Alloactinosynnema sp. L-07: one gene and its partner. Each later gene encodes a partner of the first gene's protein in a complex. Links are inferred from orthologs where the notes say so. Each region holds a gene or a part of one and is shown in the gene's direction. Other genes may lie near its edges.

Evidence for each region. The genes of interacting proteins can lie anywhere in the genome.
Region 2: the proteins of uvrA (region 1) and mfd are in contact, whole or in part, in a crystal structure (PDB 4DFC), measured with the Escherichia coli proteins. The link is inferred for Alloactinosynnema sp. L-07 from one-to-one orthologs.

Annotation. Positions count from the first base shown.
Region 1 is NZ_LN850107.1:1,254,868-1,259,295, forward strand. What follows is about bases 684-4,136. They hold uvrA (excinuclease ABC subunit UvrA), read left to right. Parts: upstream 684-1,083; coding sequence 1,084-3,936; downstream 3,937-4,136. Other genes in these bases: BN1701_RS06035 (hypothetical protein), read left to right, coding at 4,024-4,136. In the rest of the region: BN1701_RS06025 (acyltransferase), read left to right, coding at 1-246; more of BN1701_RS06035, read left to right, coding at 4,137-4,281; BN1701_RS06040 (YcaO-like family protein), read left to right, coding at 4,271-4,428. UniProt on the Escherichia coli protein: The UvrABC repair system catalyzes the recognition and processing of DNA lesions. UvrA is an ATPase and a DNA-binding protein. A damage recognition complex composed of 2 UvrA and 2 UvrB subunits scans DNA for abnormalities.
Region 2 is NZ_LN850107.1:6,632,213-6,637,259, forward strand. What follows is about bases 363-4,434. They hold mfd (transcription-repair coupling factor), read left to right. Parts: upstream 363-688; coding sequence 689-4,234; downstream 4,235-4,434. Other genes in these bases: tnpB (IS607 family element RNA-guided endonuclease TnpB), read left to right, coding at 363-654; BN1701_RS30330 (SurA N-terminal domain-containing protein), read left to right, coding at 4,272-4,434. In the rest of the region: more of tnpB, read left to right, coding at 1-362; more of BN1701_RS30330, read left to right, coding at 4,435-5,047. UniProt on the Escherichia coli protein: Couples transcription and DNA repair by recognizing RNA polymerase (RNAP) stalled at DNA lesions. Mediates ATP-dependent release of RNAP and its truncated transcript from the DNA, and recruitment of nucleotide excision repair machinery to the damaged site.

The DNA of each region.
Region 1 (4,428 bases):
GAGCAGCCTGCCCACCGCCTGCTGACCGGCGACGTCTGGCACCGCGCCCGGGCAGCGGCGAGCACGGTGGCGGCGGCGGTGCGGGAGCTCCCGCAGGTGCCTCAGCCCCAGGCGGCTAGTTCCGGTGGGGTCCCGTCGAGTTCGACCGGGCCGCGGCCGGTGAGCCAGGCCAGCGCGGCCGCGGCCGATCCGCTCAACTCGGTGCCGCCGTCCTGGGTGCCGATGGCGAACTCCCAGCTGCGCTGACGGCCGTCGGGCAGGTCGACCCGCAGCCGCACCGGCGTGCCCCCGGTCCGGCTCAGGATCGGGTGCACGGCCCGGTCGAGCATGAGGTCGAGGTGGTCGGCGGGCACCGCGTCGAACCCGAATCCCGCGTCGAGGTCGACTAGGTGGGTCCACACCTCGAACAGCCTGCGCTGCGGGATCTCGACGGCCGGGATCAGCTCGCCGTGCGGGTGCTGCACCGGCGCGGCCCAGTCCGCGTCGGTCAGTCTGCGGGCCTCGACCAGGAAGCGGCCGGACGCGGCGATCAGGTCCTCGCGCTGGACCTGGCCGAGCCTGGTCGCGCCCGCGTGGATGGCCGCGTCGCGGTCGGCGCGGCTGGGGTAGGCGGCGTGCTCGATGCCGGTGCGGGCCCACGTGAGCAGGTTGACCAGCGCATCGGCGTTTCGGGCCAGGTGGGTGACCACGTGGCCGCGGGTCCACCCCGGCAGCAGGCTGGGTCTGGGGAAGTCGGACTCGCTGAATCCGTCGACCACCCCGGTCAGGACGGAGGTTGCCTCCTTGACCGCGGCGAGCGTGCCCGCGGTGGTGTGCGAGGACGTGTTCAACCCACTCATGCGCACCCCGATGCTGAGTTGGTGGCGAACGGAGCAAAGTTGCTCTCCCCATCCAGAGTAGGCGAGGGTTGTTACCCGTCGGTACCGCTTCGCGGGTGCATGACGAACCCGGGTCCGCGAGAATTGTCGGTGCCCCGTGCGAGCATGGGGGTCGGCCACCCGTGGCCACTCACACTTTGCTGATCGACGTTCATGGGTCAGACCCGTGCCCGGTCGGCTCACGTGCACTACCGAAGGGATTTCAGTGGCCGACCGCCTCGTCGTTCGCGGCGCCCGTGAGCACAACCTGCGCGGCGTCGACCTCGACCTTCCCCGCGACAGCATGATCGTGTTCACCGGCCTGTCCGGGTCCGGCAAGTCCAGCCTGGCGTTCGACACGATCTTCGCCGAGGGGCAGCGCCGCTACGTCGAGTCGCTGTCGGCCTACGCGCGCCAGTTCCTCGGCCAGATGGACAAGCCCGACGTCGACTTCATCGAGGGCCTCTCGCCCGCGGTCTCGATCGACCAGAAGTCGACCAGCCGCAACCCGCGCTCGACCGTGGGCACGATCACCGAGGTCTACGACTACCTGCGCCTGCTCTACGCGCGCGCGGGCAAGCCGCACTGCCCGACCTGCGGCGAGGCGATCAGCAAGCAGACCCCGCAGCAGATCGTCGACCAGGTGCTGGCCATGGAGTCCGGCCTGAAGTTCCAGGTGCTCGCCCCGATCATCCGCGGCCGCAAGGGCGAATACCTCGACCTGTTCTCCCAGCTCCAGACCCAGGGCTATTCGCGCGCGCTGGTCGACGGCGTGGTCCACAGCCTGGCCGACCCGCCGAAGCTCAAGAAGCAGGAGAAGCACGACATCGCGGTCATCGTCGACCGGCTCGCGGTGAAGGCGACGTCCAAGCAGCGGCTCACCGACTCGGTCGAGACCGCGCTGCGCCTGGCCGACGGGCTCGTCGAGTTGGAGTTCGTCGACCTGCCCGAGCATGATCCAGCCCGTATTCGCGGCTTCTCCGAGCACTTGGCGTGCCCCAACGGCCACCCGCTCGGCGTCGAGGACCTGGAGCCGCGCTCGTTCTCCTTCAACTCGCCCTACGGCGCGTGTCCGGTGTGCACGGGCATCGGCGTCAAGAAGGAGGTCGACCCGGAGCTGGTCGTGCCCGACGACGAGCTGTCGCTGGGCGACGGCGCCATCGCGCCGTGGGCCGGTGGCCAGACCGCCGAGTACTTCGTCCGGCTGCTCTCGGCGCTGGGGGAGTCGATCGGGTTCCGGATGGACACCCCGTGGCGGCGGCTGCCCGCCAAGGCGCAGAAGGCGGTCCTGCACGGCGTGCCCGACCAGGTGCACGTCCGCTACCAGAACCGCTACGGCCGCGAACGCTCCTACTACGCCGCCTACGAAGGTGTGATCCCGTTCCTCGAACGGCGCCAGGAGCAGACCGACTCCGAGTACATGCGCGAGAAGTACGAGGGCTACATGCGCGAGGTCCCGTGCCCCTCGTGCCAGGGCACCCGCCTCAAGCCCGAGATCCTGGCCGTCACGCTCGCGCACAAGGACCAGGGCGACCGCTCCATCGCCGACGTCTCCAACATGTCGATCAGCGAGTGCTCTGCCTTCCTCGACGGACTCACCCTGGGCAAGCGCGAGACGATGATCGCGGGCGCCGTCCTCAAGGAGATCCAGGCCCGCCTGCGGTTCCTACTGGACGTCGGCCTGGACTATCTGTCCCTGGACCGCGCGTCCGGCACGCTGTCCGGCGGCGAGGCGCAGCGCATCCGGTTGGCCACGCAGATCGGCTCCGGCCTGGTCGGCGTGCTGTATGTCCTGGACGAGCCGTCGATCGGGCTGCACCAGCGCGACAACCACCGGCTGATCGAGACCCTGACCAGGCTGCGCGACCTGGGCAACACGCTGATCGTGGTGGAGCACGACGAGGACACCATCCGCCAGTCCGACTGGGTGGTCGACATCGGCCCCGGCGCGGGCGAGCACGGCGGCCAGGTCGTGCACAGCGGCCCGTTCAAGGAACTGCTGAAGAACAAGCAGTCGCTGACCGGCGCCTACCTCGCGGGCCGCAGCAGCATCCCGATGCCGATGCTGCGCCGCTCGATCGACAAGAAGCGCCAGCTCACCGTCGTCGGAGCGCGGGAGCACAACCTGCGCGGCATCGACGTCTCCTTCCCGCTGGGCTGCCTGGTCGCGGTGACCGGCGTGTCCGGCTCGGGAAAGTCCACCCTGGTCAACGACATCCTCGCCACCGTCCTGGCGAACAAGCTCAACGGCGCGCGCCAGGTGCCCGGGCGGCACACACGGGTCCGCGGCCTGGACATGGTCGACAAGCTCGTCCAGGTCGACCAGTCGCCCATCGGCCGCACCCCGCGCTCCAACGCCGCGACCTACACCGGCGTGTTCGACCACGTCCGCAAGCTGTTCGCCTCGACCACCGAGGCCAAGGTCCGCGGCTACCAGCCGGGCCGGTTCTCCTTCAACGTCAAGGGCGGCCGCTGCGAGGCGTGCGCGGGCGACGGCACGATCAAGATCGAGATGAACTTCCTGCCGGACGTGTACGTGCCGTGCGAGGTCTGCAAGGGCGCGCGCTACAACCGGGAGACCCTGGAGGTCCACTACAAGGGCAAGACGATCGCCGAGATCCTCGACATGCCGATCGAGGAGGCCGCCGCGTTCTTCGAGCCGATCAAGGCCATCCACCGGCACCTGGCCACCCTGGTCGACGTCGGCCTCGGCTACGTCCGGTTGGGACAGCCCGCGCCGACGCTGTCCGGCGGCGAGGCCCAGCGGGTCAAGCTCGCCAGCGAGTTGCAGAAGCGCTCGACCGGCAAGACGGTCTACATTCTCGACGAGCCGACCACCGGCCTGCACTTCGAGGACATCCGCAAGCTGCTCGGCGTGATCAACGGCCTGGTGGACAAGGGAAACACGGTGATCGTGATCGAGCACAACCTCGACGTGATCAAGACCTCGGACTGGATCGTCGACATGGGACCGGAGGGCGGATCGGGCGGCGGCCTGGTCGTGGCACAGGGCACGCCGGAGGACGTGGTCAAGGTCGAGGGCAGCTACACCGGAGAGTTTCTCGCCCACGTGATGTGACCTGCGATGATTCGGGTGGAGAATGTATCCCTCGATTGGTTGCCGACTCCTTCCTCATGACCGAGGTAGGCAATCAGGGAGGCCGCCATGCCAGACACCAGGGATCTCGAAGCCAGAGTGATCAAGCTCCAGCGCAACACCGCCGCGCTGCTGTCGCTGCTCGGCGGCGATGACGACGAGAAGCTGCGCTTCTGGGAGATCCTCAAAGGGATCACCACCCCGGCGGAGTACAAGCTCGTCGCGCACAGCCTCGACGTGATGCAGGCGCAGGTCGACCAGGTCGAGTTCGCGGCCCGCTCCATTGAGGCCACGGCCAAGGAGATGGGGCGGGTGCGTGCGGGCTGAGCAGGCCATCCAGGCGGACCGGGCCCCGACCCGACCGGACCCCGCGCTGTCACTGACCACGCGCCTGGCGCGCGAGTCCGGTGACGGCGTGGTGGTCTATGCCGGATCCGGCCGCCCGGTGCCGCCCGCGGCCAAGCTCGCCGTGTT
Region 2 (5,047 bases), 5.4 Mb from region 1 along the record:
CGGTCGCAGCGACAGGCAGCGCGTCGGACCGGCCCGGATCGGCGCACCCTGCGGGCTCCGTCGGTGCGGTGGCGCAAGACCCAGGCCCGGATCGCCCGCGTGCACACAGCGGTGGCCGACGCCCGCCGCGACGGGCTGCACAAGCTGTCCACGCACCTGGTCCGCACCCACAGCGTGATCGTGGTCGAAGACCTCAACGTGGCAGGCATGCTGCGCAACCGTCGCCTGGCCCGGCACATCGCCGGGGCAGCCATGGGCGAGCTACGCCGTCAGATCGAGTACAAGACCGGCTGGGCCGGTGGGCGTGTGCACCTGGCGGACCGCTGGTATCCCAGCTCCAAGACCTGTTCGGACTGTGGCGCGGTAAAAGCCAAACCGCGCCTATCCGTACGCACCTACAACTGCGACCAGTGCGGACACACGCTGGATCGCGATCTCAACGCCGCCCGCAACCTCGCCCAGCTCGTGGCCGAGATCGCTGGTGGCATGTCCTCCCCGAGTTGCGGGGCGACACGAAACGAGCCCGATGGAAACCCATGTCAGACCCGCACAAGGCGGGCAACGGGTATCGCCACGGGAAGACCCGGCCACCAGGCCGGGCCAACGCCGCACCGCAAGGTGGCGGCTCACGACACACTTTCGCACGTATCGTGAACGGTCTGTCCGTTCTGCCCCGCAAAGGATCTCGATGGCTCCGCTGCACCCGCTCCTCGAAGTCCTCCTCCCGCACGTCGCCGCCATCACCGACGCCGCCGGTGCCCCGGCGCTCGACCTCGCGGGCCCCGTGGCCGCCCGCCCGCTCGTCGTGGCCGCGCTGGCCGAGGGCGCCAAGAGTCCGGTCCTCGCCATCACCGCCACCGGCCGCGAGGCCGACGAACTCGTCGCCGTGCTCGGTGACCTGCTCGGCCGTGACGTCGTGGCGAACTTCCCGTCCTGGGAGACGCTGCCCCACGAGCGCCTCTCGCCGCGTGCGGACACCGTCGGCGGGCGGCTCGCGATCCTGCGCAGGCTGGCCCATCCCGCGGAGAGCGGCCCGCTCAAGGTCGTCGTGGCCACCGTCCGCAGCCTGATCCAGCCGATGGCCCCCGGCCTGGGCGAACTGGCCCCCGTCTACCTCAAGGTCGGCGCCGAGCACGACTTCGAGCAGGTCGTCGCCCGGCTGGCCGACTTGGCCTACGCCCGCGTCGACATGGTGGAGAAGCGCGGCGAGTTCGCTGTGCGCGGCGGGATCGTCGACCTGTTCCCGCCGACCGCCGAGCACCCCGTCCGGGTCGAGTTCTGGGGCGACGAGGTCAGCGAGATCCGCTCGTTCGCCGTGGCCGACCAGCGGTCGCTGCCCGGTGAACTCGCCGAGATCTCCGCCCCGCCGTGCCGCGAGCTGCTGCTCACCGACGACGTCCGCGCCCGTGCCGCCGCCCTGGCCGAGATCCACCAGGCCGACGCGCACCTGCACGAGATGCTCGACAAGCTGGCCAACGGCATCCCGTCGGAGGGCATGGAGGCGCTGATCCCGGCGCTGTGCCGTGGCGAGATGCAGCTGCTCACCGACGTCGTCCCGGCGGGCACCCACGTGCTGCTCAACGACCCGGAGAAGATCCGCACCCGCGCCCACGACCTCGTCCGCACCGGCCAGGAGTTCCTGGAGGCCTCCTGGATGGCCGCGGCGGGCGGCGGCAAGGCCCCGATCGACCTCGGCGCGTCGGCCTACCGCGACCTCGGCGACGTCGCCGCGCACGCCCGCGACGGCGACCACCCGTGGTGGACCCTCTCCCAGCTGACCGACGCCGACGCCGTGGTAGTCGACATCCGGGCCGTCGACTCCTACCGCGGCGATATCGACCGCGCCTTCGCCGACCTGCGGGCCCACACCGCGACGGGTGGCCGGGCCGTCCTGGTCGTCCCCGGCACCGGTACGGCCAAGCGCGCCGTCGAGCAGCTCGCCGAGGCCGAGGTCGCCGCCACCTTCGTCGAGCACCTCCTGGATGTCCCAGCTCCGGGTGTCGTCACGGTTGTCAAGGGCGCCATCGAGGACGGCTTCATCGTCGGCGACCTGGTCGTGCTCACCGAGTCCGACCTGACCGGCGCCCGCGCCGGGACGTCCACAAAGGACATGTCGGCGAAGATGCCGTCCCGGCGCCGCAACGCCGTCGACCCGCTCGCGCTGCGGACCGGCGACTACGTGGTCCACGAGCAGCACGGCATCGGCCGCTACATCGAGATGGTCCAGCGCACGATCGCCAACGCGACCCGCGAGTACCTGGTCCTCGAGTACGCCAGCTCCAAGCGCGGCCAGCCCGGCGACCGGCTGTTCGTCCCGACCGACCAGCTCGACGAGGTCTCCCGCTACGTCGGCGGCGAGCTGCCCACGCTCAACAAGCTCGGCGGCTCCGACTGGAAGAACACCAAGGCCAAGGCGAAGAAGGCGGTCAAGCAGATCGCCGCGGAGCTGGTCCAGCTCTACGCCGCCCGCCAGGCCGCCCCCGGCCACGCCTTCGGCCCGGACACCCCGTGGCAGCGCGAGCTGGAGGACGCCTTCCCGTTCACCGAGACCATCGACCAGCTCGCCGCCATCGACGAGGTCAAGGCCGACATGATGCGCGGCGTCCCGATGGACCGGGTGATCTGCGGCGACGTCGGCTACGGCAAGACCGAGATCGCGGTGCGCGCGGCGTTCAAGGCGGTGCAGGACGGCAAGCAGGTCGCCGTCCTGGTGCCCACCACCCTGCTCGCCCAGCAGCACCTGAACACGTTCGCGGGCCGGATGCACTCGTTCCCGGTCACGGTCAAGGGCCTGTCGCGGTTCACCCACGGCACCGACACCGAGCAGACCCTCGCGGGGCTCGCCGACGGCAGCGTCGACATCGTCATCGGCACGCACCGCCTGCTGCAGACCGGCATCCGCTACAAGGACCTCGGCCTCGTGATCGTCGACGAGGAGCAGCGCTTCGGCGTCGAGCACAAGGAACACATCAAGTCCCTGCGGACCCACGTCGACGTGCTCACCATGTCCGCGACGCCCATCCCGCGAACCCTGGAGATGTCGTTGGCGGGCATCCGTGAGATGTCGACCATCCTGACCCCGCCCGAGGACCGGCACCCGATCCTGACCTACGTCGGCGGCTACGACGACAAGCAGGTCGCCGCCGCGATCCGGCGTGAGCTGCTGCGCGACGGCCAGGTCTTCTACGTGCACAACCGTGTCTCGTCGATCGAGAAGGCCGCCCGCAGACTGCGCGAGCTGGTGCCTGAGGCCCGCGTGGTCACCGGGCACGGCCAGATGAACGAGGACCGCCTGGAGCACCTGATCCAGGGCTTCTGGGAGCGCGAGTACGACGTGCTCGTCTGCACCACGATCATCGAGACCGGCCTGGACATCTCCAACGCCAACACCCTGATCGTCGAGCGCGGCGACATGCTCGGCCTGGCCCAGCTGCACCAGCTGCGCGGCAGGGTCGGCCGCGGCCGCGAGCGCGGCTACGCCTACTTCCTCTACCCGCAGGACTCCCCGCTCACCGAGACCGCGCACGACCGGCTCGCCACCATCGCGCAGAACACCGAGCTGGGCGCCGGTATGGCGGTGGCGATGAAGGACCTGGAGATCCGCGGCGCGGGCAACATCCTCGGCGCCGAGCAGTCCGGCCACATCGCGGGCGTCGGCTTCGACCTCTATATCCGGCTGGTCGGCGAGGCTGTCGAGGCGTTCCGCAAGCACGCGGGCGCGCCGGGCACCGAGGACGAGGAGGAATTGGCCGATGTCCGCGTCGACCTTCCCGTCGACGCGCACATCCCGCACGACTACGTGCCGGGGGAGCGGCTGCGCCTGGAGGCCTACCGCAAGCTCGCCGCCGCCCCGGACGCCGCCGGGCTCGACGCGGTCAGGGCCGAACTGGTCGACCGCTACGGCGAGCCGCCGACCCCGGTGGTCAACCTGCTGGCCGTGGCCGCTTTCCGCCAGACCGCGCGGGCGCACGGGGTGACCGAGGTGATCGCGCAGGGCAGCAACCTGCGCTTCGCCCCGGTGCCGCTGCGCGACTCGCAGCTCGTGCGGCTCAAGCGGCTGTACCCGAAGGCGGTGCACAAGGCGGTCACCGACACCATCACGGTGCCCCGGCCGACCGAGGGCGCCGCGGGCGGCCGGATCGGGGCGCCGGTGCTGCGCGACCGGGAGCTGCTCGACTGGTGCGCCAAGTTCCTCGACTCGCTGACCGTCACCCCGGCGGCCGCGGGGGTGTAACCCGATCGTGCGGGGCGCTGTGAGAGGCTACGGCACTGTGACCACCGTCATTCGTCGCCGACGCCCGCTCGTCGCGCTCCTCGCCGGACTCGCTCTGCTGGTCAGCGCGTGTGCCACGGGCCAGGGGCCGGCCAACGCCGCCGCCGTCGTGAACGGCAAGACCATCAGTGTCGACCGGGTCCAGGAGCTGGTGGACAAGGCCGTCAAGGCCGAGCCCGCCGTCCAGACCCTGGCCGACAACCGCAAGCTCGACCTGGTCTCGCGCGCGGTCCTGCGCCAGCTCGTGCTGCACGAGCTGATCGCGGCCTACGCGGCGAAGGAGAACCTCACCGCCGAACCGGCTCAGGTCACCGAGCTGGCCAAGCAGCTCGCCGCGCCGAGCCCGCTGCCGACCGACGGTTCGGCCACCGACCAGATGATCGTCGGCCAGGCGGTCAACCGGGTGATGGACACGACCGAGCTGGCGCGGGACTACCTGCTGCTGGCCGAGATCGGATTCAAGCAGGCGGCGGGCCTCGCGGTCACGATCGACTACTCCTTCGTCGCCGCGGACCCCGCGGAGGGCGCCGCGGGCAACGTAGGCTCGCTGCGGGACAAGGCGTTCGCCAAGGCCAGGCAGATGGCCACCAGCCTCGACGAGGCCGCCAAGGTCATCGACGCCGACCTCGCGCAGGACAGCCAGTCCGCCGAGAAGGGTCGCACCTTCTCCCCGGCGCTGGCCCCTGACCTCGCGGGAAGCGTCCTGTTCGGCGCTCCGGTGAACAGCGTGATCGCCTTCCAGCCGAGCCAGGAGCAGGCGGGCTGGGTCGTCGC